DNA from 3 places in the Microbacterium sp. NPDC079356 genome. Region 3 is predicted to be linked to each of the others. Evidence: predicted binding sites of a transcription regulator. Region 3 holds the regulator's gene; each other region holds the start of a gene.
What was found. The regulator HrcA, encoded in region 3, represses chaperone genes, less so after heat shock. The targets are predictions, from matches to a motif close to TTNGCACTCGNNNNNNNCGAGTGCNAA.
Positions count from the first base shown of each region.

Region 1: a site for HrcA is predicted at 3,603-3,629, ahead of ACPEH0_RS06290 (Hsp20/alpha crystallin family protein). Genes of this name have one in related genera too.
Region 2: a site for HrcA is predicted at 7,224-7,250, ahead of groES (co-chaperone GroES). Genes of this name have one in related genera too.

Region 1 covers NZ_JBMWDN010000002.1:298,810-309,220, reverse strand. Annotated here, with positions in the region: gene ACPEH0_RS06300 (DUF3459 domain-containing protein) at 18-1,454, opposite strand; gene ACPEH0_RS06295 (prolyl oligopeptidase family serine peptidase) at 1,500-3,551, opposite strand; gene ACPEH0_RS06290 (Hsp20/alpha crystallin family protein) at 3,691-4,140, shown strand; gene ACPEH0_RS06285 (MarR family winged helix-turn-helix transcriptional regulator) at 4,215-4,643, opposite strand; gene ACPEH0_RS06280 (DUF2207 domain-containing protein) at 4,680-6,470, shown strand; gene ACPEH0_RS06275 (LPXTG cell wall anchor domain-containing protein) at 6,665-6,937, shown strand; gene ACPEH0_RS06270 (protein-tyrosine phosphatase family protein) at 7,199-7,612, opposite strand; gene ACPEH0_RS06265 (TetR-like C-terminal domain-containing protein) at 7,788-8,111, shown strand; gene ACPEH0_RS06260 (PhoX family protein) at 8,186-10,243, opposite strand; gene ACPEH0_RS06255 (LD-carboxypeptidase) at 10,361-10,411, shown strand, end outside.
Region 2 covers NZ_JBMWDN010000005.1:178,528-188,938, forward strand. Annotated here, with positions in the region: gene ACPEH0_RS12505 (CPBP family intramembrane glutamic endopeptidase) at 1-302, opposite strand, end outside; gene ACPEH0_RS12510 (low molecular weight phosphatase family protein) at 419-1,006, shown strand; gene ACPEH0_RS12515 (holo-ACP synthase) at 1,234-1,590, shown strand; gene alr (alanine racemase) at 1,596-2,711, shown strand; gene tsaE (tRNA (adenosine(37)-N6)-threonylcarbamoyltransferase complex ATPase subunit type 1 TsaE) at 2,708-3,211, shown strand; gene tsaB (tRNA (adenosine(37)-N6)-threonylcarbamoyltransferase complex dimerization subunit type 1 TsaB) at 3,260-3,928, shown strand; gene rimI (ribosomal protein S18-alanine N-acetyltransferase) at 3,925-4,422, shown strand; gene tsaD (tRNA (adenosine(37)-N6)-threonylcarbamoyltransferase complex transferase subunit TsaD) at 4,424-5,482, shown strand; gene ACPEH0_RS12545 (hypothetical protein) at 5,479-5,967, shown strand; gene ACPEH0_RS12550 (class I SAM-dependent methyltransferase) at 5,969-7,168, opposite strand; gene groES (co-chaperone GroES) at 7,339-7,635, shown strand; gene rarD (EamA family transporter RarD) at 7,767-8,705, shown strand; gene ACPEH0_RS12565 (ABC transporter substrate-binding protein) at 8,852-10,213, shown strand.
Region 3 covers NZ_JBMWDN010000001.1:722,199-732,609, reverse strand. Annotated here, with positions in the region: gene ACPEH0_RS03715 (ExeM/NucH family extracellular endonuclease) at 1-1,988, opposite strand, end outside; gene lepA (translation elongation factor 4) at 2,202-4,052, shown strand; gene ACPEH0_RS03705 (DUF1990 family protein) at 4,062-4,712, shown strand; gene hemW (radical SAM family heme chaperone HemW) at 4,712-5,929, shown strand; gene hrcA (heat-inducible transcriptional repressor HrcA) at 6,000-7,034, shown strand; gene dnaJ (molecular chaperone DnaJ) at 7,066-8,181, shown strand; gene ACPEH0_RS03685 (16S rRNA (uracil(1498)-N(3))-methyltransferase) at 8,184-8,921, shown strand; gene ACPEH0_RS03680 (HIT domain-containing protein) at 8,966-9,313, shown strand; gene ACPEH0_RS03675 (PhoH family protein) at 9,360-10,388, shown strand; gene ybeY (rRNA maturation RNase YbeY) at 10,385-10,411, shown strand, end outside.

The DNA.
Region 1 (10,411 bases), on a different contig from region 3:
GCCTCAGAGGGCGAGACTCAGGCGACAGGGCTCACGCGCAGCCAGCGGAATCCGCAGGCGGGCAGCGTGAGCCCTTCGTCGATTCCGACGTCGACACCCTCGACGAGATCGTGGGCGGTCGGCGCGAAGCCCGACAGCGTCACGGCCGGTACGTGCACCGGTTCCGCGGCGACGTTCGCCAGCACCAGCACGACGGTCCCTTCGCCGGGTCGCTGGTAGCCCACCACCGACGGCGCCGGCACGTCGAAACCGATCAGGCGCGCCCCGTCGAATTCCGGCGTCGTGTGACGCACCGCGATGAGCTTCGTGATGTCGCGCCGGAGCCGGCCGGCCGAGGTGGCGGCATCCGTCATCTGGGCGTAGCGGTCCCGCGGCTTCTGGCCCCGGTGCGTCCACCGTGCGTCGTCGCGTCGCTCCGGATCGTCGCGGAACGTCGGGTCGTTGAGCTGGCCCACCTCGTCGCCGAGCCACAGCATCGGCAGCCCCGGCAGGCTCAGCAGGAGCGCGTGGGCCAGCACCACTCGCGCCTCGCCGAGCGGGTCGCCGGCCTCGACGCCGGCGAGCGAGGCCGTGGTCCCCGCGACGCCGCCGTCGGTCGCGATCCCCCGGCCGAAGCCGGAGCCGTCGGTGTAACGCGCGGTGAGCTCGGCGGCATCCGTCTGCCACGCGACTGCGTCGGCGTCGCGGAGGGCGACGACGTCGCTGCGTCCGTCACGCCGCTCGAGCGCGTGCTGCAGGGGAGCGGCGTCCCCCGTGGCGAACGCCTGCCACAGCGGCGCGGACCCGGGGGATGCCGGCAGCACCTCGACCCCGGGCGCACCGATCGCGAGCACCGGGGCGATGACCGCCGCCGTCTCGCGGTCGGGGACGAGGAAGACCTCGACGCCGCGGCCGGCCAGGAACAGCAGATCGTCGACGAACACGCGCAGATCCGAGGCGGCGGGGACGTCGACGGCCAGGGCGATCCCCGACAGGCGCAGTTCGGCCGCCAGGTCGGAGAGTCGGTCGATCGAGCCGAGTCCGGGGTCGCCGCGGCGCAGGTCGGCGGTGCCGTCCTCGCGCCGGGCGAACGGCGACTGCACGTGCAGCACGCTCACGCCGAGTTCGCGCAGCGCCGGGATCTCGTCGCGGAGCCCGGCGAGGTTGCCGGCGTAGCGATCCGCGAAGCACACCGCGCCGAGGGCGTAGCGCGAGCGGGACATCGGCGCGTGCGCCGCGCGCTGCTCACCGTGCACCTTGAGCTCGAGCGAGCGACCGTTCGCCGCCACCACCGCTGCCGTCACGAGGTCGGCCAGCAGCGACGACGAGGAGTCCGCCCGCTCGGCGAGGGCGTCGTGCAGCGCGGGAAGGTGCCGACGGATGCGGTCCGCCGCGGCCTCGTCGACGCGGGTGCGCTCCGCGACGGTCGACAGCGTGGCCGCGAGTTCGTCCTCGACGGCCCCCATGGTGCTCATGCGGTGGACCTCCCGCTCCCAGCGTAGAGGGCGGGCGTTCCCGCCTCAGCCGGCGCGGCCCACCGTGCTGTCGAGGAACGCGTGGATCGTCGCATGCAGCGCCGCGGTGGCCGCCGCGTCGATGGTGCCCGCATGACCGCCTTCGACGGGCTCGAGGTAGTGCACCTCGGCATCCGTCTCGTTCGCCAACCGCGCCGCCATCTTGCGCGCCTGCACCGGCCCGACCCGGTCGTCGCTGGCCGCCGCGTAGATGAGGGATGCCGGGTACCGCCGCCCGGGCTCGATGAGGTGGTACGGCGAGAAGGTCTTCACGAACTCCCAGTCGGCGGGGTCGTCGGGGTCGCCGTACTCGGCGATCCAGCTCGCGCCGGCCGACAGGCGCGTGTACCGGCGCATGTCGAGGAGCGGGACGCCGCAGACGATCGCCCCGAAGTCGTCGGGGTACCGGGTCAGCATGTTGCCGACGAGCAGCCCGCCGTTGCTGCGCCCGTGGCAGGCGATGCGGTCGGGGGTCGAGACGCCGCGGGCGACGAGGTCACGCGAGACAGCGGCGAAGTCCTCGTACGCGCGGTGGCGGTTCTCACGGAGGGCCGCGAGGTGCCATTCCGGGCCGAACTCGCCGCCGCCCCGGATGTTCGCGACGACGTACACCCGGCCCTGCTCGAGCCAGGCCGGGCCCACGATCGTCGGGTACTCCGGCGTCAGCGCGTGCTCGAAGCCGCCGTAGCCGTTCATCAGCACGGGCAGTGCGCCGTGCCGCTCGCGGGGGCCGACCTCGAAGTACGGCACCCGGGTGCCGTCGGCCGACGTCGCCCAGTGCTGCTCGGCGACGAGACCCGTCGCGTCGAAGGTCGCGCGGCTGCGGTCGACGACCCGCGGCTCCGCGCCCGGGTCGAGGACGAGCAGGGTGGGCGGTGTGAGGAAGCCGCGCGCGACGACCCAGAGCTGGTCGTCCTCGTCGTCGTCCGCCGTCGCGACGTTCGCGCTGAAGAGGTCGTCGTCGCCGAGCCCGAGGTCGAGCTCGACACCGGTCAGCGTCGCCGGGTCGAGCGACACCAGCCGGCTCTGCACGCGGTCGAGGATCGTCAGCACGAGGCGGGTCTTCGTCCACGCCCAGGACTCGAGCACCGCGGTGTCGGTCGGCGCGAACGCGACGCGCAGGTCCGACCCGTCCCCGCTCGTCACGGTCTCGAGGGGGCCGAGCAGGAGGGTGCCCGACGGATGCGTCGTGTCGCCGATGCGCCACGGCGTCGTCGTCCGGACGGCGACCAGGTCGCCGTGCACGTCGGCGTGCGCGTCCTGCGGCACGGCGATCAGGTGCGGTTCGGCGCCGTCCCACACCCACGCCTCGGAGTGGAAGAAGTCGTGCGCGATGACGACGATCGGCGTCGCCGCGCCGCCGGTGTGGTCGACGTGCGCGAAGACGCCGACGTCCGACGGGACACCCGTGAGGATCGGCGGCGCGTCCTCGAGCGATTCGCCGCGGCGCCAGGCACGGGCGGTGATCGGATAGCCCGAGTCCGTGACGCCGCCGCCGTGCAGGGCCGTGGCGACGAGCAGCGTGTCGCGGTCGACCCACGCGATCATGGACTTCTCCGCGTCGAGGGCGAAGGGGGAGTCCTCGACGAAGCGGCGGGTCTCCAGATCGAACTCGCGCACCACGGCGGCGTCTCCGCCGTCGGGGCTCAGGCGCACGAGCGCGCGGCTGCTGCCGGCCGGCCCGTGCGTCGCGCCGGCGAAGGCCCAGGTCCTTCCCTCCTCGCGGCCCAGTGCGTCGACGTCGAGCAGGACCTCCCAGTCCGGAGTGCCCGCCGTGAAGGCGGCGAGGGACGTCCGGCGCCAGAGGCCGCGCGGGTTGTCGGCATCCCGCCACAGGTCGTACATGAGGTCGCCGTGACGACTCGGGACGACGAGGCGGTCGGGGTCCTGCAGGATGCCGGTGAGCCTGGTCTCGAGCGCGTCGCGGGCAGCGCCCGCATAGGCGCCTTCGGTCTCGGCGGTGCGCTCCGCGGCCCACGCGCGAGCCGCGGATCCGTCGATCTCCTCCAGCCAGAGGAACGGGTCGGCGGGCTCGGGGGCGATCTCGTGGGCGCTCATGCGGTCAGCCTACGGGGCACCTCCGCCGCGTCGTTCGCCGTGCGAGAACCATTGGCACTCTCCATGCGGGAGTGCTAATCTGGACGTACTTGAGCCGCAGGGGCTCAACTTTCAGACCACTTGGACAAAGGAGAGAATCATGGCGACCTACGACCCGTTCCGTGAAATCGACCGCCTGGCGTCGACGCTCTTCGACACGCGCCGCGGCCCGCGACGGATGCCGATGGACCTGTACCGCGACGGCGACCACTACGTGCTGAACGCCGACCTCCCCGGCATCGACCCGGGCTCGGTCGACATCGACGTCGACGGCCAGCTGCTGACCATCCGCGCCGAGCGCACGCTGTCGTCGGGCGAGGGGGTCAAGTGGATCACGCGCGAGCGTGAGACCGCGAGCTTCCTCCGCCAGCTGAACCTCGGCCAGGGCATCGACACCGACGCGATCACCGCGACCTACAACAACGGTGTGCTGACCGTCACCATCCCAGTGAGCGAGAAGGCCAAGCCGCGCAAGGTCGAGGTCGTCGCCGACGGTTCGTCCCCGACCATCACCACCCGCGAGAGCGAGCCGCAGCCGATCGACCAGTGATCGGCGCACCGCTCCGGCGATGAGACGACGATCGCCCCGCACCCCGTCTCGGGTGCGGGGCGATTTTTGTGTCGTCAGACGCCGCGCAGGCGAGCGGTGAGCCGCTCGAGCTCAGCGAGTTCGTCGTCGGTGAGCACCGACATCCGCTCGGCGATGGTGCGGCCGTGCGTCGTCGCGAGCCGGCGGAACATCGCCGCGCCCTGCTCCGTGGCGCGCAGCACGGCGCCGCGGCCGTCGTTGGGGTCGGGGCACTTCGCGACGAGCCCGCGCGCCACCATCCGGTCGACCAGGCGCGACACGCTCGGCTGGCTGATGAGCATGTTCGCCGTCACGTCGCGCAGTCGCGCGGTGTGACCCTCGCAGCGCGTGACGGTCAGGAGCACGTCGTATTCGGCGCTCGAGAGATCGTCGTCCTCGAAGTCCCGTGAGATCTCCGCCAGGACCTCGTGCTGCGCGCGGAAGAGGCTCTCCCAGGCAGCGATGGCGAGGCGGCGGTCGGTCATGGCGTCAACTGTAGCGTCGCTCGTAGGGTTGACCGCGTGCAGCCCTGGTCCCGTCGTCTCGCCCGTGCCGGAGCCGTCGTCGCCGTCGCGCTCGGCGTCCTCGTCGGCGCTCCCTCGGCGGCGAACGCCGACGTCGAGGACTTCTCTTTCGACAGTCTGACCGTCGACTACGCGCTGACCCGCGCCGAGGACGGCACGAGTCGGATGCGGGTGGTCGAGGAGCTCGTGGCGCGGTTCCCCGAGACCGACCAGAACCGCGGCATCCGACGGGTGATCCCCGACGAGTACGACGGTCAGCCGCTGCGGCCGAGCCTCGAATCGGCGGTGGACGCGGAGGGCGACCCGTGGGAGGTCGTCGAGACCGACGATGGCGAGGACGGACTGGTCGTGACGGCGAGATCCGAGGACTACGTCCATGGTCGCCAGACCTTCGTCCTCACCTACACCCTCGACAACGTGACGCGCGAGTTCCCCGACACGGGGCTCGAGCTCTACTGGGACGTGAACGGGTTCGATTGGGCGCAGCCGTTCGGTGAGGTGACGGTGAGGCTGCATCTGGACGGCGAGATCGCGGATGCCGCCGGCTCCCTCGCCTGCTATGCCGGACCGTTCGGGGCCGAGACGCCGTGCGACGCCATCGACATCGACACGTCCTCCTCGGGCGCGACGATCGTCGCGCGGCAGGCCGAGCTCGGCCCCCGCGAATCTCTGACCTTCGCGGTCGGGTTCGCCGACGGCACCTTCGAGCCGCTCGACACCTCATACCTCGGCACACCGCTGGGCTGGGGGCACGCCGCTGCCGGTGCGGGCCTCGTCGGGGTCGCGGGGTGGACGCTGTGGCTGCGGCGCCGCCACCTCTCCGACGAAGCCGGCAGGCCGACGGTGATCGCGGAATCCGAACCGCCCGCGGGGGTCGACGCGCTGCACGCGGCGGTGCTGCTGCAGAAGACCGGCAAGGCCATCCCCGCCGAGGTGCTCGAGCAGGCCATCGTCGGCTCCATCCGCATCACCGAGGGGGAGAAGCCCCGGTGGGGGTCCGCGAAGCTCGTCGCCGAACTGGTGGACCCCGGGCGCGCCGACGCCGACGGTCGCGCGCTCCTGACGGGACTGTTCCCCGACGGCCGGACGGGCGACCGTTTCGAGTTCGGCACCTCGGACACGCGCCTCTCCTCGACGGCGCAGCGGATCCTGAAGGATGCCGAGTCGGCGCTCTACGATCGCGGTTTCCGACGCGAGGTCCCCGCCTGGGTGCGAGCGGTCCCGGCTGTCGTCGCGGCGGTGCTCGTGGCCCTCCTCGTCATCGCGACGATCGCGCTGTCCGATCGGGCGGTCGATCCGCTGTGGCCGCTCATCGGGCTGTTCGGCGGAATCGCGGTGGCCGTCGTGGTGATCGGGATGATCGCCCGCAAACCGCTCACGGAGAGCGGCGCCGAGGTGAGGGACCATCTCGCGGGGCTGCGTCAGTTCATCGAATGGGCGGAGGCGGACCGCATCCGGATGCTGCAATCGCCCCGAGGTGCGGAGCGCCGTCCCGTCGACACCGGGGATCCGCGCGTGATGCTCGACCTCTACGAGCGCCTGCTTCCGTACGCGGTCGTGTTCGGGCAGGAGAAGCAGTGGGCGGTTCACCTCGCGGTGCTCTACGCCTCCGCGGGCGTCGCGGCGCCCGTCTGGTACGCGGGCACCGGCGGTTTCGATGCGGCCTCGTTCTCGTCGAGCATCGGGTCGCTGTCGGCGGCATCGACCTCGTCCGCGTCGACGGGCGGGTCCAGCGGCGGCGGGAGTGCCGGCGGCGGAGGAGGCGGCGGCGGTGGCGGCGGGGTCTGATCGATCCGACGTCGGACGGTAACCACGCCGTCACGCTGCGTTCGAGCGCTCCGGTCGCGAACGGTGACGATCTGCCGGCTGCGGCGGAAGGTGGCATCCAGGCATCCGTCCGCGGCGATCGCGTCGTCTCGGGCCTGACCGCGGGGGAGCGCTACGACGGCTTCCTCTACTCGACTCCCACCGCGCTCGGCTGGGTGACGGCGGATGCCGCCGGCTCGGCGAGCTTCGCGCTGCAGGCCGACCTCGACGAGGGCCGTCACCGGGTGGCCGTCGTCGACGAGTCGGGTGAGCTGGTCGGCTGGGCCTCTGTCACTGTGGCCGCGGAAGAGGTCGTCGCCGTCGGCGACGAGCTCGCGTCGGCCGGCGGTCAGTCGGGTCCGGTGTGGATCGCAGGCGGTGCAGGTGCGGCGCTGCTCGCGCTCGGCGCCCTGCTGGTGATGCGCCGCCGTCGGAGCGCGACCGTCTGACACGTCACGCAGTAAGGGCCGGCTGGAGAGGCATCCAGCCGGCCCTTGTCCCTTTGCACCAAGAGTGTCCTGCAATCACATGTCGGTAGCTGCCACAGCAAAACATCTACCGTGCAACGAATGTATAACGACGAGATAACGGTGGCAAGGGTTTCTTGTTATCAATTTGTGATGGGCGGGCAAGGGGTGCGCTGGTGTCCGATTGTCCTTAGTCAATGAGAGACTCGGCGAGACTCATCGTCTGTCATCAGAACCGCTGGATCAGCGTGTGATCGCAACTTGCCCCGCAAATCGCCTCTGCCACGGTGTCTCCACGGCGCCGGATCGATAGTGCGTGCGCACCCATTCCACGGCTTCCTCTGCGGGGACACCGCTGTAGCGCGCGAGGATTGCAATAGCCGTTCCTGTTCGTCCCCGTCCACCTCCGCACGCGATTTCGACCTTCATTCGGGCTGATCGGGTGAACGCCTCCTCGATCGCTGCAACCGCATCGGTCGCGCTTCGCGGCACACGGAAGTCCGGCCAGGCAACCCATCGGGATTCCCAAGCCTCAGCGTGCGGCTTCGCGGTCAGATAGATCCCGAAGTCGGGCACCTCATCGCCAACCGGTGGGCCTGCCCTCAGGGATCGACCCCGCACGGTGCGACCGTTTGGAAGCTCGACAACCCCAGCCATCATCGGATCCCACGTATGCATGCGTCCATCCTGCCGGGCGGCCGTTTGGTTGCGTGCGGGCTGCGCACACTGCTCGTCGACTACTGACAAGTTGTCTGGCATAACGAGTGCCGGTGGCGGATCGAGGGGTGCGGACATCGCCACCGAAGCGGATGCGGCTCGCGTCTACCACGCGGTGACCCGCCGCCTGCTCGAGTGGCTCGCCGGGCGCCGCGACCTCTACCGCGCCCTGCTCGAGTCCTCAGCCCGCGGCGCGCTGCATGCCGCGCTCAGCGACAGCCTGCGCCGACGCGCCCACATCGCCCTGGAGAAACTCGCCGAGGCGGGTGTCCGCGACGCACCGCGGTCCCCGCGCGACCGCGACGAGGCCGCGGCTTTCATCGCCGGGGGCCTGGTCGGCGTGATAGACGTCTGGATCCGCGAGGACGACACGGATGCCGCAGCCGCCGAGGCCCGCATCTTCCGGCTGATGCCGGAGTGGTGGCCCGGCGTGCACTGAGGCCATCGCGCCTCGGACGCCGTCGAGGGCTCGCACCCGGAGCGGGTGCGAGCCCTGGTGCGCTGCGGCGGAGCCTAGGCCGGGTAGACCTGCACGACCGACGGGCGCGGCACGTTCGGGACGTCGCCCCGTCGCGTCGACCCGTAGTCGGGGAACAGTGACGTGGGAGCCGCGACCGTCCCGTCCTCGCCGGGATGCTGCACCGCGACGAAGACGAGCTTCTCGCGTGCGTGGATGACGGGTCCGCACGTCTCGGCCTCGCGGGGGACCGCGAGGAACTGCTGCACGTGCCCGCGCTCCCGACCCTCGAGCGGCACGCGGAACAGTCCGTCGTTGAACCCGATCGTGCTGGGGGCGCCGTCGGTGGAGATCCAGAGCGTGCCGTCCTCATCGAAGGCGAGGTTGTCGGGGCACGAGATCGGCGACACCTTGTCCTTCGGGTAGCCCGCGAAGTAGGTGCTCGGATCGGACGGGTTGCCGCACTGCAGCAGGATGCTCCAGCCGAAGCTCGTCCCGGCCTGGCCGCGGCGCTCCGTGATCTCGATCACGTGACCGTACCGGTTGCCCGTGCGGGGGTTCGCCTCATCCACCATCGAGGTCTTGCCGCGGTCGGTGTTGTTCGTCAGCGCGACGTAGACCTTGCCGGTGCGCGGGCTCGGCTGCACGTCCTCGGGGCGGTCCATCTTCGTCGCGCCGACCTTGTCGGCGGCCAGCCGCGTGTAGACCAGCACCTCCTCGATCGTCATGCCCGGGACGACGCTCTTGCCGTTGCGGGTGAGGGCGACCCACTCGCCGGTGCCGTCGAAGGCGCCGTCGGAGGGCAGCGTGCCCGAGCCGTCGATCTGGCCCGCCGGCGAGTCGCCGCGGAAGCGGGCGACGAACAGGTCGCCCTCCGACAGCAGCGTCATGTTCTTCTTGCGTGATGAGCTGATGCGGTTCTTCGAGACGAACTTGTAGAGGTAGTCGTTGCGCTCGTCGTCGCCCATGTAGGCCACCACGCGGCGGTCCTCGGCCACGGTGACGTTCGCGCCCTCGTGCTTGAAGCGCCCCATCGCGGTGTGCTTCTTCGGCGTCGACGTCGGGTCCTCGGGGTCGATCTCGACGATGTATCCGAAGCGGTTGGGCTCGTTGACGTAGCCGGCGTCGAACGAGTTGAAGCGGGGGTCGTACTGCTCCCAGCCCGTCGACGTCGTGCGCGAGGAGCTCGCCTGGTAGCGCTTCTGGCCCGCCGTGTCGGCGGCCCAGGCGAAGTACCCGTTGAAGTTCTCCTCGCCCGAGAGGATCGTGCCCCACGGCGTCGTGCCGCCGGCGCAGTTGCCGAGCGTGCCCTTGATCCATCGGCCCTCGGGGTCGGCTGCCGTGGTCACGAGGTCCGAACCGGCGGCGGGACCGGTCAGCTCGAACACCGTCTCGACCGTGATCCGACGGTTGCGGCGGCCGTCGACGACGTAGCGCCAGGGGGCACCGCGACGACGGCGCGTGATCTCGACGACGGACATGCCCTGCGCCGCCTTGTAGACCTCGCCGCGACGGCGGAGCTCGGCGGCATCCGTCGTCGGCGGGAACATGATGTTCGGGTTCACGTACTCGTGGTTGTTGACGAGCACACCCGTCTTGCCGCTGCGGTCGGCGAGGATGTCGAGGTAGTCGCTGTTGTAGCCGAACTGGCGCTCCTGCGCGGCCGGGCTCTGCGCGTCGAGCGAGAACGTGGGCGCGTCGGAGAACAGCGGGTCGCCCCAGCGGATGATCGGCGACCAGGTCCAGCCCTTCGGGACCGTCAGCGCGTCGACGGATGCCGGGACCGGAGCGATCGGCTGGAACGGCAGGCTGTGGTGATTCCAGCCCCAGTGGGACTCGACCGCCCCGCCCGTCGTGGCGGCGGATGCGGCCTGGGGGGTGAGGACGCCGAACGCGTCGGTGGCGACGACGACCGCGCTCGCGGCGGCGGCGCCGATCAGCATGCGACGCGACAGCGCGATCTCGGCGATGCTGCGGAACGTCGGGTTGTCGGACCCGTTGCATTCCGGGCCGACGCACGCGTTCGCGCATTTGAACTGGCAGGTCACCGCCGAGCGCTTGCCGACGGCGTGGGCCGCGAGGGGGAGCGTCGTGCGGGAGGTGGGGGGTTCCACAGTGGTCACAGGGGGTCCTCTCGTGCAGATCCGTTCCAGGATCCGTCGGCGTCCCTGCGTCGGAGTGAATCGCCGGTGAACACCGGGTGACGGCCGCGCGGATGCCACGATGAGGTCATGCCCGCCTCGTTCCGGCCCCTCCCGAAACTGCGCCGGGGCGACCGCGTC
Region 2 (10,411 bases), on a different contig from region 3:
ACGGGGACCAGCATCCCGACCCACAGGATCGCCGTCGAGACCAGCGGCGCCGACGGGGACCGCCACAGCAGCTGCACGAGCGAGCCGGCGAAGATCGCCGCGCCCAGGCTGAGCAGCGCGAGGACCAGCAGACTGCCGTTCCAGGGGCGCACCCCGGTGCCGCCGAGGCGCCAGTCGGTGCGGCGTCGGCGACGGCCGCGGCGGCGCCGCTCGTCGCCGTCGGGGCGGTGCTCGGGCTCGGCGATCGGGGTCTCCGCCTCCGCCGCGGGGGACGAGGGGCCGTCGCTAAGCTGATCCTGCACGGGCCTACCGTACCGGGTGCCCGTCCGCGTCCCATCCCCGCGCCACCGTCCCGCCGAGCACCGAGGGGGCGACTCGGGCGAGGGCGAGTCGCGGCATCCGTCTCGAAGGGCCCCGCGTGATCCACATCCTCACCGTCTGCACGGGCAACATCTGCCGCTCGCCGCTCGCGGCGCTCGTCCTCGAGCAGCGCCTCGCGGACCTCGGCGTGGCGGCGACGAGCGCGGGCATCCGCGCACGCGAGGGGGTGCGGATGCCGGTCGAAGCCGCCGAGCTCGCGATCGCCCGCGGCGTGCCCGCCGACCGGATCGCGGCCCACGGATCGCGGTACCTGACCGAGGCGATCCTGCGAGGCCCCGACCTGGTGCTCGCCATGGACCGCGACCACCGGCGCGCGGTGGTCGAGCTCGCCCCGGGGCAGCTGCGGACCGCGTTCACGATCCGTGAGTTCGAGCGCCTCGCCGCAGCGACCCCCGATGAGGCGCTGCGGGCCGGTGCCGTCGGCGCGGAGCCGCGGGACCGCCTGCGGGGCGCGCTCGCCGTCCTGTCGGGGCAGCGCGGTCTCGTGCTCCCGCCCGCGGATCCCGCCGACGACGACGTGGTCGACCCCTACGGCCGCTCCCGCGAGACCTACGCACGCTCCGACGCGCAGCTCTCGCCCGGTCTCGACGCCGTCGAGCGCGTCGTCCGCCTCGCCGTCGGCTGATCCCGTCGACCGATCCCGGCGGCTGATCCCGGCGGCTGATCCCGGCGGCGGCAACATCCGCGGAGAAATCGGCGCCACGGAGCGACTCCGGGCGGAAAGTCCGCCTTTCTCCTCGCACACCGGCGCCGGATCTCCGAAGTACGTGCCGGCCGCGCCGTGCGAACGTCCTGCCGCGCACCCCGGATATCCTGATCTGATGCCGTAGAGCGCGGCGAGGGGGAGGCGGCATGATCATCGGCATCGGCGTCGACCTCGTCGACATCCCGCGCTTCGAGGCGTCGATCGCCCGCACCCCGAAACTCATGCAGCGCCTGTTCACGCCCGCCGAGCAGACCCTCAAGCCGCACTCGCTCGCCGCCCGCTACGCGGCGAAGGAGGCGCTCATCAAGGCGCTCGGCGGCTCGGACGGCGTGCACTGGACCGACATCGAGGTGGCCTCCGAACCGTCGGGCCGCCCCGTCTTCGCGCTGTCGGGCGAGACCGCCGTCACCGTCGCCGACCGCGGCATCACGACCGTGCACCTGTCGCTCTCGCACGACGCGGGACTCGCGACGGCCTACGTCGTCGCGGAGGTGGGATCGTGACCCGGATGCCGGAGGGCGTCGCGCGGGAAGCGGTCATCGACGTCGGCGCGATCGAGCACAACGTACGACACCTCGCGCGGGTGACCGCGTCGGAGGTCATCGCCGTCGTGAAGGCCGACGGGTACGGTCACGGAGCCGTCCGCTCGGCGCGTGCGGCCCTCGCCGGCGGGGCAGCGCGCCTAGCGGTCGCCGATGTCGGCGAGGCGCTCGAGCTGCGCGCCGCGGGCATCGACGCCCCGGTGCTCGCCTGGTTGCACGCCCCGGGCGCGGATTTCGCCGAGGCCGCCGCCGCCCGCATCGAGCTCGGCGTGTCGAGCCTCGAGCAGGTCCGCGCCGCCGCGGCGGCCGGGTCGCGGGAGCGGCCCGTCACGGTGCAGCTCAAGGTCGAGACGGGCCTCGGTCGGAACGGCATCGCCCCCGCCGACTACGGCGCGGTGTTCGCCGAGGCGGCGGCCCTCGAGGAGGCCGGCGTCATCCGGGTCCTGGGCCTGTTCAGTCACCTCTCCAACACGTCCGCCGCCGACGACCGCACGGCGCTGTCGCGCTTCACGGTCGCCCAGGCGGCGGCCGAAGCGGCGGGTCTCCGTCCGCCGTTGCGTCACATCGCGGCATCCCACGCCGCCCTCGACCTGCCCGAGGCGCGCCTGGGCTGCGTCCGTCTCGGTATCGCGATCTACGGGCTGTCGCCGTTCGCCGACCGGTCGTCCGCCGACCTCGGGCTGCGTCCCGCGATGACGCTCCGGGCGGCGGTCGCCGCTGTGCGCCGCGTGCCCGCGGGGCAGGGGGTCTCCTACGGCTACCTGCACCGCACGGCCAGCGAGTCGACGCTCGCGCTGATCTCGATGGGCTACGCCGACGGTGTTCCGCGCGCGGCCTCGGGAGCCGGCCCCGTCTCGATCGGCGGGCGCACGTTCCCCGTCGCCGGACGCATCGCGATGGACCAGTTCGTCGTCGACGTCGGCGACGCCCCGGTCGCGGTCGGCGACGAGGCCGTGCTCTTCGGCAACCCCGCGACGGGTGTGCCCGCGGCGACCGACTGGGCCGACGCCGCCGACACCATCAACTACGAGATCGTCACGCGCATCGGCCCGCGCGTGCCGCGACGGGAGGTGCGGTCGTGACCGGGATGGAGCACTTCGAGGGGCGCCGAGAGGTCGCCTCGCCCGAGGACATGGAGCGGCTCGGCCGCGAGCTGGGCGGCGCCCTGCGCGCCGGCGACCTGCTCGTCCTCACGGGTCCCCTCGGCGCCGGCAAGACGACCCTCACCCGCGGTATCGGCGCGGGCCTGGGGGTCCGCGGCCCGGTGCAGAGCCCCACGTTCGTGATCGCCCGCACCCACCCGTCCGAAGTCGGCGGCCCGGCGCTCGTGCACGTCGACGCCTACCGGCTCGGTTCCCCGGCCGAGCTCGACGACCTGGGCCTCGACCCCGACCGGTCGGTCACCATCGTCGAGTGGGGGCGCGGCATGGTCGACGGCCTCGTCGACACGTGGTGGGAGCTTGAGATCGAGCGCGGCTGGAGCGGCACGGGCGTCGACAACGCCTGCGGCACGACCGGCCCCTACGCCGCCGAGCTCGAGGACGCCGCGCCGCGCATCGTCACCGTCACGCGGCGTCCCTGACCACGGCGGCCGCGTCGCGGCATCCGTCCTCCCGATACCCTTGATCCTGTGATCCTCGGCATCGACACGTCCCTCGGCACGGCCGTCGCCGTCACCGATGTCGACGGTGCGGTGCGCGCCGAGGTCGCCAGTGCCGACCCGCTCGGGCACGCCGAGATCATCGGCTCCCTGCTGCAGCAGGTGATGACGGATGCCGCGCACGGCCCCATCGGTGCGACCGGCGCTCCGCAGCCCGTCGCCCTGACCCACGTGGCCGCGGGCATGGGTCCCGGGCCGTTCACGGGGCTGCGGGTCGGGATCGCGGCGGCGCGCGCGTTCGCGCTGGGCCGTGGCATCCCGGTCGTCCCCGTCCGCAGCCACGACGCGGCCGCCCTCGCGGTGCTGCTCGCCGACCCGTTCGCCGAGCTGCCGCGGTTCGCGGTCGTCACCGACGCCCGCCGCCGCGAGTTCGCGTACACCGTCTACGACGGCATCGACGACGACGGACTCCCGCGGCGCGTGATCGACGCCACCCTGACCCCGCGCGACGCCGTCGACGACGCGCTCGCCGCGCACGGCGCCGAGCGCCGGGACGTGACGGCGATCCCGGGCGCGATGGTCGCGCTCGTCGCGGCGCGCGCGGTCGCGGCGGGCCGGGTCGAGTCCCTCGGCGAGCCGCTCTACCTGCGCGCACCCGACGTCACCCTCCCCGGCGCTCGCAAGAAGGTCGGCTCGTGACCCTCCGCACCGCGACCGCCGCGGACCTCGACGACATCATGCGCCTCGAGCGCGCGTCCTTCCCGACCGACGCGTGGAGCGACGCCCTCATGGCGGGCGAGCTCGCCTCCCCCCACGGCCGGTACGTCGTCGACGTCGAGGCGGGCCGCCTCGTCGGGTACGGCGGTGTGCGCGCCGTGCAGGGCGCAGCGGATGCCGACATCCAGACGATCGCCATCGCCGCCGACGCGCGGGGTCACGGCCGGGGCCGCGCGCTGCTGCGCGAACTGCTCGCGACGGCCCGGTCCCGCGGCGCGCGCGAGGTGTTCCTCGAGGTGCGCGCCGACAATCCCGGAGCCACCGCGCTCTACCTGTCCGAAGGGTTCGCCGAGGTGGGCCGCCGGCCGCGCTACTACCAGCCCGACGACGTCGACGCGATCGTCATGCAGCTGGACCTCGTCGCCTGGGACGCCCGTCGCACCGCGGCGCCGACCGCCGCCGAAGGATGGTGCTGAGATGACGCACGAACCCCTGGTGCTCGGTATCGAGACGAGCTGCGACGAGACCGGCATCGGCATCGTCCGGGGACGCACCCTGCTCTCGAACACGATCGCGAGCTCGATGGACGAGCACGCCCGCTACGGCGGCGTCGTGCCCGAGGTCGCCGCGCGCGCCCACCTCGAGGCGCTGCAGCCGGCGATCGAGGCGGCGCTCGCCGAGGCGCAGGTCTCGCTCGCCGACCTCGACGCGGTCGCCGTCACGAGCGGGCCGGGTCTCGCCGGCGCCCTCATGGTCGGCGTGGGCGCCGCCAAGGCGCTCGCGGTCAGCCTCGACAAACCGCTGTACGCCGTGAACCACCTCGTGGGGCACATCGCCGCCGACATCCTCACCGGTGACGAGGTCGAGTACCCGACCGTCGCGCTGCTCGTGAGCGGCGGGCACACCTCGTTGCTCCTCGTCCGCGACCTCGTCTCCGACGTCGAGCTGCTCGGCGAGACGATGGACGACGCCGCCGGCGAGGCCTTCGACAAGATCGCCCGCATCCTCGGTCTGCCCTATCCCGGCGGCCCCGAGATCGACAAGGCCGCCGCGACGGGCGACCCGCAGGCGATCCGGTTCCCGCGCGGTATGTCGCGTGCGTCCGACATGGCCGAGCACCGCTACGACTTCTCGTTCTCGGGGCTCAAGACCGCCGTCGCGCGCTGGGTCGAGCAGCGCGAGGCGGCCGGTGAGCCCGTCTCGGTGCCCGACGTGGCGGCATCCTTCCGCGAAGCGGTCGTCGACGTCCTCGTGACGAAGGCGCTCGACGCCTGCGCGCGTCACGACGTGCCCCGCCTGCTGCTGGGCGGCGGCGTGATCGCGAACAAGCGCCTGCGCGACGTCGCGCTCGAGCGTGCGCAGGCCGCGGGGGTGGCCGTCCGCATCCCGCCCCTCTCGCTCTGCACCGACAACGGGGCGATGATCGCGGCACTGGCGTCCGAGCTCATCATGAGCGGTCGCCCCGCCTCGACCCTCGCGTTCGGCGCCGACTCGACCCTGCCCGTCACGACGATCCAGGTGGAGCCCTCGTCATGAGCGACGAGCGGATGCCGCCGCCCGCCGCACCAGCCGCGGACGAGCCCCCCGCCGCCCCCGCCGTCGAGGCGGCATCGCCCGACGTCGTCCTTGCGCCGACGGACACCGCGCTCCCCGGCGCGCACCGGGGCGGATTCCGTCGGGAGCTCACGCAGCCGTTGCCCGTCGCGCCGCCGCTCGCGGTGCACCCGGATCCCGACGAGGCCGCCGCGCCGGACGTCCGCTGGATCCCCCCGGCGCCGGTGCTGCCGCGGAGCGCCGGCTGGTCGCTGCTGTTCGGGTCGCTCGCGCTCGTGCTGGCCTGCTTCGTCGGCTGGGGGTTCCCGGTCGGGGTGATCGGCGTCGTCCTCGCGGTCCTCGCGCTGCGACGCCCGTGGGAGAAGCGCGAGACCGCGTTCTGGGGTCTCGGTCTGAGCATCGCCTCGCTCGCCTACAGCGCCGGCTGGCTGTGGTGGGCGGCCTCGCAGGGCGCCCTATCCGGCTGACTCAGACGCGCTCCGCGAGCACGGCGACCCGCTTCGCGTCCCGCCCCTCGCCCACCCTCGTGAGGATCAGCGTCGCCGAGGCGTCGCCGCGCAGCGCGAGCTTGCGCCGGAACTGCGCCGGGTCGACGTCGACGCCGCGCTTCTTGATCTCGACCGTGCCGACGCCCCTGTCGCGGAGAGCGGCGTTGATCGCGGGCACCTTCATCGGCAGGACGTCCCGCACCCGGAACGTCCGCACGAAGGGGTTCGTCAAGGCGGCATCCGAGGTCAGGTAGGCGATGCCCTCGGCCACCATCCCCGCCTGCAGTTCCCGGGCGACCTCGCCGATCAGGCGCGCGCGGATGACGGCGCCCTCGGGCTCGTGGAGGAAGGCGCCGAGCTCGCGGACCGGCTCGTCGGGCGCGTCGGCGGCCGCCGTCAGTTCCGCCGCGGCCCGGCCCCGCATCACGAGCGCCGAGCGTGCCACGCCGTCGCGACGCAGGGCGCCCGACCACAGCACGAGCTCGACGGTCGAACCGTCGACGCTGATCCACTGCGCCTCGACGTCGTCGGGGAGCAGGCTGCGATTGAGGCCCGGTCCGAGTTTGATGCCCACCGGCATCCGCTCTGCGAGGGCGAACGCCCAGTCGAGCGAGGGTGACCAGTCCTCGGGCCGGGTGCGGCTGGTCTCGCTGTGCCCCGCGGTCCGACGGGCGGGGTCGAGCCAGACCGCGTCCCAGCCGTCCAGGTCGGTCTCCTCGGCGAGGCCCTGCCGCACGGTGACCGCATCGCCGAACGGCGCGAGGTTGTAGGCGGCGAGGGCGGCCGTCGTCTCGTCGGCGTCGACCGCGAGCACATCGAGGCCGATGCCCGCGAGTCCCAGGGCGTCGCCGCCGATGCCGCATCCGAGGTCGGCGACGCGGGTGATCCCCGCGGCCCGGAACCGTCCGGCGTGCCGGGCGGCGACCTCGAGGCGGGTCGCCTGCTCGAGTCCCGCGCGGGTGAACAGCATGCGCTCGGCGAACGGACCGAACTTGCCTTCTGCACGCACCCGCAGGTGCGCCTGCCCGACGACGGCCGACACGAGATCGGGGGAGTGGCCGGCGGAGCGCAGCCGCGAGACGGCGGCCGCGACCTCGGCGGTGGATGCCAGGGGTCCGACCTCGTCGATCATCCGCAGCCCCTGGGGGGTCAGGAGGGCGGTGAGCTCGGCCTTGTCCATCCGGCCAGCCTAGGTCTCCGCGGTCGGATGGTGCGTCGCCGCATCCGTCATCGTGTTGGCACTCGCGTTGCATGAGTGCCAACCGCGCTCTAGACTTTTGTTAGCACTCTCGGTAAGCGAGTGCTGATGAGTCTTGTAGCAGGACCCCACCAGCAAGAAAGAGGTAGACCGTGTCGGTTTCCATCAAGCCGCTCGAAGACCGCATCGTCATCAAGCAGGTCGAGGCCGAGCAGACCACCGCAAGTGGCCTGGTCATCCCTGACACCGCCAAGGAGAAGCCCCAGGAGGGCGAGGTCGTGGCCGTGGGCCCCGGCCGCATCGACGACAACGGCAACCGCGTTCCGCTCGACGTCGCCGTCGGCGACCGCGTCCTGTACAGCAAGTACGGCGGCACCGAGGTGAAGTTCGGCGCCGACGAGTTCCTCGTCCTGTCGGCTCGCGACGTCCTGGCGGTCGTCGTCCGCTGACACGCAGCGACTGCAGCGCAGGGCCCGGATGCTTCGGCATCCGGGCCCTGTCCCGTTGATGGCAGGATCCGGGCGATCGACGGCAGTGCGGATGACGCGCCCGCTGTCATGACCGTCATAGGCTTGTGCTCATGACACCCGAGCAGGCCGCGCGCGAGAAGTCCCTCGGGGGCGTCTTCGTCTTCTCGGCCTACGTCCTGTGGGGCTTCCTGCCGCTCTACTTCGTCAGCCTCGCCCCGACGACCCCGTGGGAGGTCGTCGGCTGGCGCATCCTGCTGAGCCTCGTCTTCTGCATCGCGCTGCTCGCGATCACCCGCGGCTGGGGGCGGATGCGGGTCATCCTGCGCGATCGTCGCCTCATGCTCTGGACGCTCCTGGCGGGCCTGCTCATCTACGTCAACTGGCAGGTCTTCCTCATCGGGACCCTGACCGGTCACGTCGTAGAGACGAGCCTCGGGTACTTCATCAACCCGATCGCGACCGTGCTCCTCGGCGTCATCGTGCTGAAGGAACGCCTGCGCACTGCGCAGTGGGTCGCGGTCGGCATCGCGGGCGTCGCGGTGGTCGTGATCATCGTCGCGGTCGGCCGCGTGCCCTGGATCGCGCTCGCCCTCGCGGCGAGCTTCGCGACGTACGGTCTCGTCAAAAAGAAGATCGGACCGTCGGTGGATGCCGTGAGCGGCCTCACCCTCGAGTCCTTCTGGCTCGTGCCGATCGCCGTCCTCCAGCTCGTCCTCGTCGGCGTCACCTCCGGACTGACGATGGGCCGCGAAGGGACCGGGCACACCGTCCTGCTCCTGCTGGCGGGGGCCGTCACCGCCGTTCCGCTCCTCTTCTTCTCCGCCGGCGCCCGCCGCACCACGCTGACCGTGGTCGGCATCCTGCAGTTCATCGCGCCGATCATGCAGTTCCTCACCGGGGTGCTCATCCTCGGCGAGCCGATGCCCTTCGAGCGCTGGATCGGATTCGGCCTCGTCTGGGTCGCCGTCGCGGTCTTCACGGTGGACTCGCTTCTGTCGTCCCGGCGCAACCGGACCCGCGCCGAAGCGCTGGTGCCCGACCCCGTCTGACCGCGCTTTCCGAGACCGTTATGGGAGCGTGCCCACCTCGTTACACATCGTTAACGAACGGCAACATTGGGGAGACGAGCGCGCCACTAGGTTGAACACACCGGGCTGGTCCCGAACTGACCCGTGTCACCACAGCAAGGAGCACAATGAGCGTTCTCTCCCGTTCGCGTTCCGCAAAGGTCATGGGCGCCATCGCCCTGGTCGGCGCGAGCGCATTGGTCCTGGCCGGTTGCGCCGGATCCTCGACCCCCACAGCGTCCGGCGGCGCGTCCAACGAGCCGGCCGGTTTCAAGTTCCCGGTCAACTGCGACGAGGCCGAACCGGCCTCGTACACCCCGGAGTACACCTCCACGTCGGAGGGCCCCGCCACCGACCTCGAGTTCACCATCGGCACCGCGTTGCCTGTCACCGGAAACCTCGCCTTCCTCGGCCCGCCCGAGATCGCCGGCACTGAATTCGCTGCCGCTGAGGTCAACGACGCGGCGAAGGGTGTGACCATCAACCTCGTCCAGGGCGACTCGGGCGACACCGACAACAAGGCCTACGAGACCGAGATCCCCCGTCTGCTGAACGCGGGCGCCACGGCGATCATCGGCGCGGCGTCCTCCGGCACGTCGCTGCAGTTCATCGATCAGGTCATCGCCGCCGACGCGATCCAGTTCTCGCCCGCCAACACCTCGGCCGCCTTCACGGGTTACGAGGACAAGGGTCTCTACTGGCGCACCGCTCCTTCCGACGTCCTGCAGGGCGAGGTGCTCGGCAACCTCATCGCGGGCGACGGCGCCGAGACGCTCGGCATGATCATCCTCAACGACTCGTACGGAACGGGTCTCGCCTGCTTCACGAAGGCCGCCTTCGAGAACGCCGGCGGCGAGGTGGTCTCCGCGTCGCTGTACAACACGGGTGACACCAACTTCTCGGCTCAGGTCGAGGACGTCCTCGCGGCTGACCCCGACGCCATCGCGCTGATCACGTTCGAAGAGGTGAAGACGATCATCCCCGAGCTCGTGGGTGCCGACTTCCCGAAGGACAAGATGTACCTCGTGGACGGCAACCTCTCGAACTTCGGCGACGAATTCGAGGCCGGCACCCTGACGGGCGCCAAGGGAACCTACCCCGCCGTCGACCCCGACAGCATCGCCACGTTCCGCGAGGATCTCAACGCGTTCTGGACGGGCGAGGGCAACGAGGAGCTCAAGGACTACACCTACGGTCCCGAGTCCTACGACGCGGTCATCCTCCTCGCACTCGCTGCCCTCGAGGCCGGCTCCAGCGAGGGTCCGGACGTCGCTGCGCACTTGCAGCAGGTGTCCGGCGGCTCGGGTGACGGCACGAAGTGCACCACCTATGCGGAGTGCGCCGACATCATCAACGCCGGTGAGGTCGCCGACTACGACGGTGTCTCGGGCCCCATCACCTTCAACGAGGTGGGCGACCCGACGGAGGCATCCATCGGTGTCTTCCAGTACGGCGAGGACAACAACTACTCGTTCCTCAACGTCGGCTGATTCGACGATCACAGAACGGCCCCGGTCCTCGGACCGGGGCCGTTCTCTGTGCGCCCGACGCGCTGTCACCGGCAGCGATGGGCCGGCGCTCGGTGCATCGCGGCAGGGGAGCGGATGCCGCCGCCGAGGACGTCCGCCGGCGGCATTCCGTGCGCACATGACGACGCCCCCGACCGAAAGCCGGGGGCGTCGAAGGGT
Region 3 (10,411 bases):
GGCTCCCGCGCGTTGCCGAACGCCTCGCCGTCGGCGCTCTGGTCACCGAGGGCGCGCGCGGCGCCCACGGGGGAGACGAGGGCGGGCTGGTAGATGATCGCGTTGGTGATCACGTCCTGCTCGGATGCCGGGGGGAGATCCGCCGACGAAGGAACGAAGGCCCAGGTGTCGGCACCCGCCTCCGCGTTCAGCGCGTCGACGAGCGTGGCGGTCGCCTCATCCTTCTCCTCGCCGAGAGCGGCCGAGTTCTCGATCTCCATGAGACCGATCACGGCGGCATCCACCGAGGTGATGGCCTCGACGAGCTTGGTCTGCTGACGCTCCAGGTCGGCGGCGTCCCACGCGCCGCGCTGGGCGCATCCGTCACGGACGGTGACGCCGTCGCCGAACCGGTCGGGGTAGGCCTCGCAGCTCGCCGAGTCCGTGCCGAGGGTCGTGAAGTAGTTGAGGACGTTGAACGACGCGATCGACAGGTCCCCGCCGACGTCCTCCGGCGCGTCGGTGCGGACGTTCTCGAAGACGACCTCGTCGGCTCCCGTGCCGTCGCCGACGAGCGGCTCGGTCGGGTTCAGCTTCCACGTGCCGTTGCGGTAGTCCACGATGAGCGGCGCCGAGAAGGTGACGCCCCCGCCGACCGTCACCGGCTCGGTGAGCGAGACGTAGGCGGGGGTCAGCGCGCGGTTGGCGCCCGACGTGTAGTCGATCCCGGCGCCGTCGTCGAGGCGCACACCGCGCGCGGCGTTGTCGGCGGCCACCGCGGCCGCGGCGTCACTGCCCGGGCGGGCGGCGTCGGTGGGCTGACGCAGAGGGGTGTCGCCGGCAGCCAGACCCACCTCGCCGAAGCGGTTCGTGCTGTAGGTGTCGCTGACGGTGAACGCGCCTTCCGGGGCGACGAGCATCGACTCGAGCGACTCGCGCTGCGCCGCCGTCGTCGGCCAGCCGACCGTCGCGGGCGTGGGAGCCGCGGCGTCGTCGATGACGTCGGCGTCGCCCGGCTCCACGGTGATCTCGGTCAGCCCGTCGAACTCCGACACGACGCCGGTGACCGACACGGTGTCGCCGAGCGCGACCTCGCGGACGGCGCCCGGGGCGTAGACGAAGACGGCGTCCGACGCGGTGTGCGCGTCGAGATCGAGTGTGCCGCCCGTGCCGGGCGTCTGGATGACGTAGCCGTTGTAGCCGCCGGTGGGATAGTGCGCGGTGACCACGCCGGTGGTGGTGACGGTGCGGCCGGTCAGCGGGGACGCATCCGTCGTGCCCTGGATCTCGGCGATCGTCGCCGCCTGCGGCTCGGGGTCGGGCTCCGGCTCGGGGTCGACGTCCGCGCCGAGCCCGGTGGGCGTGGGGGCGCCGGCGGCGAAGTCCGCCGCGTTGTCCGCGGTGTTCGAGGCGTCCTCGTCGCGGGAGACGCTCGTCGCGTTCGAGGTCCCGGGCGCCGGCGCGGAGCCGGCGAAGGCCGAGGCGGTGCTGCCCCAGCCGACCAGGTCGACGACCTGGTCCAGATCGGCGATCCCGGTGCTGCCGGTCAGTGCCGCCTCGGTGGACACGAGGGCGACCTTGGCGCCGCTGCCGCTCATCGCGATCGAGCCGTCGACGTCGGCCTCGAACGCGGGGAGCGACGTGTTGCTCCCGAAGGCCTGACCGATGAGCAGGTTCTCGCCGGCGGGGAGGTCGACGTCGCCGAGCTTCGTCACCTGCCAGGTGGCACCGGTCGCAGAGGCGTACTGCACGCTGAACCCGCTGAGGTCGACCGTCTCGTCGCCCGTGTTGGCGAGCTCGATGAAGTCGCGGTTGACGGCGGCGCCGCTGTTGCCGCCGCCGCCGTACACCTCCGAGATGACGACGGGCGCGTCGGCCGACACGGCGGCGTTCGCCGCGCTCGGCACGAGGGCGAGACCCGCGGCCGTCACGGCGGTGACGGTCAGCAGGGCGCCGGTGCGGCGAAAGGCGGACGGTGAGGCGTGCGCAGGAACGGGTGGGTTCGACACGGTGGGATCTCCCGAAGCGGCACGGGCGCGGGGCTTATCGCGCAGGAACCGACCGCCACATTGAGCATTCGGTCGGTCTCGCGGCCCCGCAAGTGTCAGATCGGTTAACTCTTTCTCATGCGGCGGGCCACTGGCGTGTCGCCGCCGTGGCGGGTTATGGTTCCCGATCGTCGGGGCTGGCGCCCGGCCCCGCGCCGGTAGACTCGGCTGGTCATGTCACCCCGCGCCCTTCAGCCCCTGCAGCCCGCGGCCACGCCGCCCGCGCAGCTCCGCAACTTCTGCATCATCGCCCACATCGACCACGGCAAGTCCACCCTGGCCGACCGCATGCTGCAGATCACCGGCGTGGTCGCCGACCGCGACATGCGTGCCCAGTACCTCGACCGCATGGACATCGAGCGCGAGCGCGGCATCACCATCAAGAGCCAGGCGGTCCGGATGCCGTGGGCCACCGCCGACGGCACGTTCGCCCTCAACATGATCGACACGCCCGGCCACGTGGACTTCACCTACGAGGTCAGCCGCTCCCTCGCCGCCTGCGAGGGAGCGATCCTCCTCGTCGACGCGGCGCAGGGCATCGAGGCGCAGACCCTCGCCAACCTCTACCTCGCCCTCGAGAACGACCTCGAGATCATCCCGGTCCTCAACAAGATCGACCTGCCCGCGGCGGACCCGGAGAAGTACGCCGCCGAGCTCGCGAACCTCATCGGCGGCGACCCGGCCGACGTGCTCAAGGTGAGCGGCAAGACCGGCATGGGGGTCGAGGCCCTCCTCGACCGCATCGTCGAGCGCATCCCCGCACCCGTCGGGGATGCCGACGCCCCCGCCCGGGCCATGATCTTCGACTCGGTCTACGACGCCTACCGTGGCGTCGTGACGTACGTGCGGATGGTCGACGGCAAGCTCGAGCCGCGCGAGCGGATCCAGATGATGTCGTCGAAGGCGGCCCACGACCTCCTCGAGATCGGGGTGTCGAGCCCCGAGCCCGTGCCCACCAAGGGTCTCGGCGTCGGCGAGGTGGGCTACCTCATCACCGGTGTGAAGGACGTCCGCCAGTCCAAGGTCGGCGACACGATCACCAACCACCGCAAGCCCGCATCCGAGGCGCTCGCGGGGTACACCGACCCGAAGCCCATGGTCTTCTCGGGCATCTACCCGATCGACGGCAGCGACTACGCCGAGCTCCGTGAGGCGCTCGACAAGCTGAAGCTGTCGGATGCCTCGCTGCAGTACGAGCCGGAGACCTCGGTCGCCCTCGGGTTCGGATTCCGCTGCGGCTTCCTCGGTCTGCTGCACCTCGAGATCATCACCGAGCGCCTCGCGCGCGAGTTCGGACTCGACCTCATCACGACCGCGCCGTCCGTGACGTACGAGGTGATGACCGACACCGGCGAGACCGTGACGGTGACGAACCCGTCCGAGTACCCCGACGGCCGCGTCGCCGAGGTCTCCGAGCCGGTCGTGAAGGTCGGCATCCTCCTGCCGAAGGACTACGTCGGCACCGTCATGGAGCTCTGCCAGTCCCGCCGCGGCACCCTGCTCGGCATGGACTACCTCAGCGAGGACCGCGTCGAGCTGCGCTACAACATGCCCCTCGGCGAGATCGTCTTCGACTTCTTCGACCACCTGAAGTCCAAGACGCAGGGCTACGCGAGCCTCGACTACGAGCCGGCCGGTTCTCAGACCGCCGACCTCGTCAAGGTCGACATCCTGCTGCAGGGCGAGAAGGTCGACGCGTTCAGCTCGATCGTCCACCGTGAGAAGGCCTACGCCTACGGGACGATGATGACCGAGCGGCTGCGCAAGCTCATCCCGCGTCAGCAGTTCGAGGTCCCCATCCAGGCCGCGATCGGCGCCCGCATCATCGCCCGCGAGAACATCCGCGCGATCCGCAAGGACGTCCTCGCGAAGTGCTACGGCGGTGACATCACCCGTAAGCGCAAGCTGCTGGAGAAGCAGAAGGAGGGCAAGAAGCGCATGAAGATGGTCGGCCGCGTCGAGGTCCCCCAGGAGGCGTTCATCGCCGCGCTCTCGGGAGACGTCGAGGGCAAGGACAAGAAGTAGGCTGGCACGATGCGCCGCGGGAGTTTCCAGGCAGGGACCGTCGACTACGCCGCCGTCGGGGCCACGCAGGCCCCCGATCTCATGGGCTATCCGCCGAAGGGCACGACCCCGGCGGAGGCGTCGTGGCGTCTCGGCAGCGGTGAGAGCCGTTTCGTCACCTCGACCGAATCGCTCCTCGGGTGGGGAGCGCAGCGGGGGGCGGGTCTCCAGGTGACCGATGTGCGCCCGGCATCCGGTCCGATGTACTCCGGTGTCGGCTTCGACGCCGACGGCAACGCCATCCAGCCCAGCCGTCTCGACGACGACCAGCGTTTCGACGCCGACGGCGTGCCGTTCGCGAGCGCCGGGACGACCGTGCACCTTCGAGGGCGCGTCGGCGGGATGCGGGCGGATGCCGAACTCCGGGTCATCTCGGTCGTCGACGAGCCGCGTCGGGTCGGGTTCTCGCTCGGCACCGTCGGTGGATCCGTCGTCAGCGGCGAGGAGTCCTTCCTGCTCGAATGGCGCGACGACGACGAGGTCTGGTTCACGGTCCGCGCCTTCGACAAGCCGACCGGCGTGCTCTACCGCCTCTGGCGTCCGCTGGTGAAGCGTCGGCGTCGCGCCCTGTTCCAGGGGTACCTGCAGGCGATGTCGCCGATGTACGCCACCGGCTCCTGATGGGCTCGGCCCTTCCCCTCGGCGATCCCGCTCCTCTCGACGGCGCACTGCCCGCCGACGTGCGCGTGTCGGACGACGTCGACTTCGGCGTCTACCTGCACGTCCCGTTCTGCCGCGTCCGCTGCGGCTACTGCGACTTCAACACCTACACGGCGACCGAACTGCGCGGCGCCCGACAGGACGCGTACGCCGACGAGGTCCTGCGCGAGATCGCGATCTCCCGGCGCGTGCTGGCCGAACGCGGACCGCTCCGCCCCGCGCAGACGGTGTTCTTCGGCGGCGGCACCCCGACGCTCCTGCCGCCCGGCGACCTGGCGCGCATGCTCGACGGCGTCCGGGAGGCCTTCGGTCTGGCGGACGGTGCCGAGGTGACGGTCGAGGCGAACCCCGACACGATGACGGACGCCGTGGCCGAGACCCTCGCGGCCGCCGGTGTGACACGCCTGTCGATCGGCATGCAGTCGGCTGTCCCGCACGTCCTCGCCGCCCTCGACCGCACCCACGACCCCGCGAACATCGCCACCGCGGTCGCCGCGGCACGGAACGCGGGGCTGGCGGTCAGCCTCGACCTCATCTACGGCGCTCCGGGGGAGTCGCTGGAGGACTGGCGGACCTCGCTCGAGACGGCGACGGCCCTCGCACCCGATCACGTCTCGGCCTACGCGCTCATCGTCGAGGACGGCACGAAACTCGAGCGGCAGATCCGCCGCGGCGAGGTGCCCGCTCCCGATGACGATCTGCAGGCCGACATGTACGAGCTGGCCGACGAACTGCTCGCCGCGGCGGGATACGGGTGGTACGAGGTCTCGAACTGGGCGACGAACCGCGCGCAGCGGTCGCGCCACAACCTGTCGTACTGGCGCGGCCAGGACTGGTGGGGGTACGGCCCGGGCGCCCACAGTCACATCGGCGGACTCCGGTGGTGGAACGTGAAGCACCCCGCGGCGTACGCGCAGCGCCTCGCGGCGGGACAGTCGCCGGCGGCCGGACGGGAGCGACCGGATGCCGAGGCCCGCCGCCTCGAGGACATCCTGCTGCGCTCGCGCATCGTCGACGGGGTGGCCGTGGACGAGGCGACGGCCGCCGGGCGGCGGAACGTGGCATCCCTCATCGCCGACGGGCTCGTCGACGGCGCGGCGGCGGTCCACGGCACGATCGTGCTGACCCGCCGCGGGCGGCTTCTCGCCGACGCCGTCGTGCGGGCGCTCACCGAGTGATCCGAGCAGAACGCTCCGCGCGCGGTAGAATTGGCACTCCAAGATCGAGAGTGCCAGCGGAGGAGGGATGATGGTCTCGGAACGCGGTCTTCAGGTGTTGCGCGCGATCGTCCAGGACTACGTGGACACGCGGGAACCCGTCGGCAGCAAGGCGATCGTCGACCGCCACCAGTTCGGTGTGTCCGCCGCCACGATCCGCAACGACATGGCCCTCCTCGAGGACGAGGAACTCATCATCGCGCCGCACACGTCGTCGGGCCGTGTGCCCACCGACAAGGGGTACCGGGTCTTCGTCGACCATCTCGCCGAGGTCCGTCCGCTGACCTCCGCGCAGCGCTCCGCGATCGGCGCGTTCCTGGAGGACACCGGCGACCTCGACGACCTGCTCGTCCGCACGGTCCGCACGCTCACCCGCCTCACCGGACAGGTCGCGATCGTGCAGTACCCGTCGTTCGCCCGGGCGAACGTCTCGCACGTCGAGGTCGTCCACCTCGGCGGCACCCGCATCGTCATCATCGTCGTGACCGACACCGGCCGGGTCTCGCAGCGGGTCGCGTTCCTCGCGACCGAGCCGTCCGCCGAGGAGGCCGAACAGCTCAAGCTCGCGATGGCCGCGCTGCTGACCGGCAAGAGCGTCCGCGACGGTGCCGCGGCGATCGCCCGCATCCTCGAGGAGGAGGCTCCGGCCCCCCGCGAGGAGAACCGGCGGATCGTCCTGCGCGCGATCGGCGAGGAGCTCGACGAGTTCCGCTCCGACCGCATGGTCATGGCCGGGTCCGCGACCCTCGCCCGTCGCGAAGCGGACTTCCGCGGCAGCATCTACCCGCTGCTCGAGGCGATCGAGGAGCAGGTGACGCTCCTGCGCCTCATGGGGGAGATGGTCGCGGACGACCGGGGACTGGCGACCAGCATCGGCCGCGAGAACGAGCCGTTCGGGCTCGCCGAGGCATCCGTCGTCGCGGGGGACTACGACGCCGGCGGCTCGCAGGCGCGCGTGGGCGTGCTGGGTCCGACCCGCATGGACTACCCCACCAATCTCGCGGCGGTCCGTGCCGTCGCGCACTATCTGACGCGTCTGCTCGAAGAAGACGAGAAGTCGCGCTGAACGAATCGGCCTCCGGGCCGGAGAGGTGATTGTGGCTGACCACTACGAGGTCCTGGGTGTCGCGCGCGACGCGAGCCCCGAGGAGATCAAGAAGGCGTACCGCCGACTGGCGCGACAGCTCCACCCCGATGTGAACCCGGGAGAGGATGCGTCCGAGCAGTTCAAGCTCGTGACGCACGCGTACGACGTGCTGAGCGACCCCGACCAGCGCCAGCGGTACGACCTCGGTGGCGACTCCGGGGCGTTCGGCGGCGCCGGGGCCGGGTTCGGCGGCTTCAGCGACATCTTCGAGACGTTCTTCGGCGGAGGCGGCGGGGGCACGCGTGCCGGACGGCCGCGCTCGCGTCGCGAGCGGGGCCAGGACGCCCTCGTGCGCGTCGACCTGACCCTCGGCGACGTCGTCTTCGGCGTGCACCGCGACATCGAGGTCGACACGGCGGTGCTGTGCGAGACCTGCCAGGGCTCGTGCTGCCAGCCCGGCACCCAGCCGGTGACCTGCGACATCTGCCACGGCTCGGGGCAGATCCAGCGGACCGTGCGGAGCCTGCTCGGCAACGTCGTCACGTCGCAGCCCTGCACGACCTGCCAGGGCTACGGCACGACCATCCCCTACCCGTGTTCCACGTGCCAGGGCCAGGGCCGCGTCCGCGCGCGCCGCACCGTGTCGATCGACATCCCCGCCGGCGTCGAGACGGGACTGCGCCTGCAGCTGCCCGGATCGGGCGAGGTCGGCCCCGCGGGCGGCCCCAACGGCGACCTGTACCTCGAGGTGACGGTCGCGCCGCACGACGTCTTCAGCCGTGACGGCGACGATCTGCTCGCGACCCTCGAGGTGTCGGTGATCGACGCGATCCTCGGCACGAGTGTGACGATCGATTCGCTCGACGGCCCCGTCGACCTCGAGATCCGCCAGGGTGTCCAGGCGGGCGACGAGCTGACCATCCGCGGGCGCGGCATCACCCCGCTCCGCGGCGAGCAGCGCGGCGACCTCCGCGTCGCCGTGCAGGTGGTCACCCCGTCGCACCTCGACCCCAAGTCGCGGGCCCTCGTCCAGGAGCTCGCCAAGCGCACGCGCCCCGCGCCGCCGCACCTCGCCGAGTTCCACCCGGGCCTGTTCTCCAAGCTCCGCGGCAAGTTCAAGCGCTGACCGTGGCCCTGCACTTCCTGATCGAGGATGCCGGTGCCGCCCGCCCGGGCGACGTCGTCCGGCTGACGGGCGCCGAGGCGCACCACGCGGCCGCCGTGCGCCGCATCCGGGTCGGGGAGGGGGTGACCGTGGGCGACGGCCGCGGCCTCTGGCTCACGGGAACCGTCGCCTCGGTCGCACCGAAGGAGGTCGTCGTCGAGGTCGTCGAGCGGCGGGAGCACCCGGCGCCGTCGCCGCGCACGGTGCTCGTGCAGGCGCTCGCGAAGGGTGATCGCGACGAGCTCGCGGTGCAGGCCGCGACCGAACTCGGCGTCGACGCGATCCTCCCGTGGCAGGCAGCCCGGTCCGTCTCGCGGTGGGACGGCGCGAAGGTCGCCAAGGGCGTCGCACGCTGGGAGTCGATCGCCCGCGAGGCGGCCAAGCAGGCCCACCGTGCCTGGCTGCCCGAGGTGGGCGACCCGGTGACGACGCGGCAACTCGTCTCGCAGGCCGAGTCGGCACGGATGCTGGTGCTCGAACCCACGGCATCCGCTGCGCTCTCCGCGGTCGACCTCGACGCCGCAGACACCCGTGACGTGCTGCTCGTCGTCGGTCCCGAGGGTGGGATCTCGCCCGACGAGCTCGACGCGTTGCAGGCCGCGGGCGCGACCCTCGTGCGGCTCGGCGACACGGTTCTGCGCACCTCGACCGCCGGTCCCGCAGCGCTCGCGCTGGTCAACCGGGCGCTCGGCCGCTGGTGAGTCGGCACCGGCCGACGCCGGGAGCCGCTGACTAGACTGGGGGGATGAGCGAGTCGTCGGTGTTCACCCGCATCCTCCGGGGTGAGATCCCCTCCGAGATCATCGCGGAGACCGAGAACGCGTTCGCGATCCGCGACATCGCCCCGCAGGCTCCCGTGCACCTGCTCGTGATCCCCAAGAGCGAGCAGTACCGCGACGTCGTCGAGCTCGCCGCGGGCGACCCCGCCCTGCTCGCCGAGCTGGTGGGGCTCGCGAACAGCCTGGCCGCCGAGCACGCCGACGGCGACTTCCGCCTGATCTTCAACACCGGCCCCGGCGCCGGTCAGACCGTCTTCCACGTCCACGCCCACGTGCTGGGCGGCGGGCTCAGCGAAGGGAGCCTCGGTGGCTGACAGCACCGAACCCACCGTCGACCGCATCTACGCGGACGGCGTCGCGATGGTGCAGCTGCTGGGTCCTCAGGACCGCCTGCTGCGCACCGTCGAACGCGAACACCCCGACGTGCAGGTGCACGTCCGCGGCAACGAGATCACGCTCACCGGCGAGGGCGACGCCGTGGCGCGTGCCCGCGAACTCGTCGACGAGCTCATCGGCATGGCGCGGGCGGGGCAGGGCCTCGACCCGAGCGACGTCACCCAGTCGAGCCGCATCCTGCGGGACAACGGCGGGATGCGTCCCTCCGAGGTCCTCGGCGAAGCCATCCTCTCCTCGCGCGGCAAGGTCATCCGTCCGAAGACGCTCGGCCAGAAGGAGTACGTCGACGCGATCGAGGAGAACACGATCGTCTTCGGCATCGGCCCCGCCGGCACCGGCAAGACCTACCTCGCGATGGCCAAGGCCGTCCAGGCGTTGCAACGCAAGGAGGTCAGCCGCATCATCCTGACCCGTCCCGCCGTCGAAGCGGGGGAGCGTCTCGGATTCCTGCCGGGCACGCTGACCGACAAGATCGACCCGTACCTGCGGCCGCTCTACGACGCGCTGAACGAGATGATGGACCCCGAGCTCGTCCCGAAGCTCATGGCGTCGGGAACGATCGAGGTCGCCCCCCTCGCCTACATGCGCGGGCGCACCCTGAACGACTCCTTCGTCGTCCTCGACGAGGCGCAGAACACGACGCCCGAGCAGATGAAGATGTTCCTCACCCGTCTCGGGTTCGGCACGCGAATGGTCGTCACGGGCGACATCACGCAGGTCGACCTGCCGCAGGGCGCGTCGGGCCTCCGGCTCGTCACGCGGGTGCTCAAGGACATCGACGACATCCACTTCGCGCGCCTGACGAGCGACGACGTCGTGCGCCACACCCTGGTGGGCCGCATCGTCGACGCCTACAGCGCGTACGACGAGGAGAAGCTCGCCGCACGCCGTGAACGCGACGAGGCGAGCGAGTTCGCGAACCGCGCCGAGCGCCGCGCGGGCCTGCGGCCCGCCGGACCCCGCGACCGACAGCCCAAACGAGGACGATCATGACCATCGAGATCACCAACGAGTCC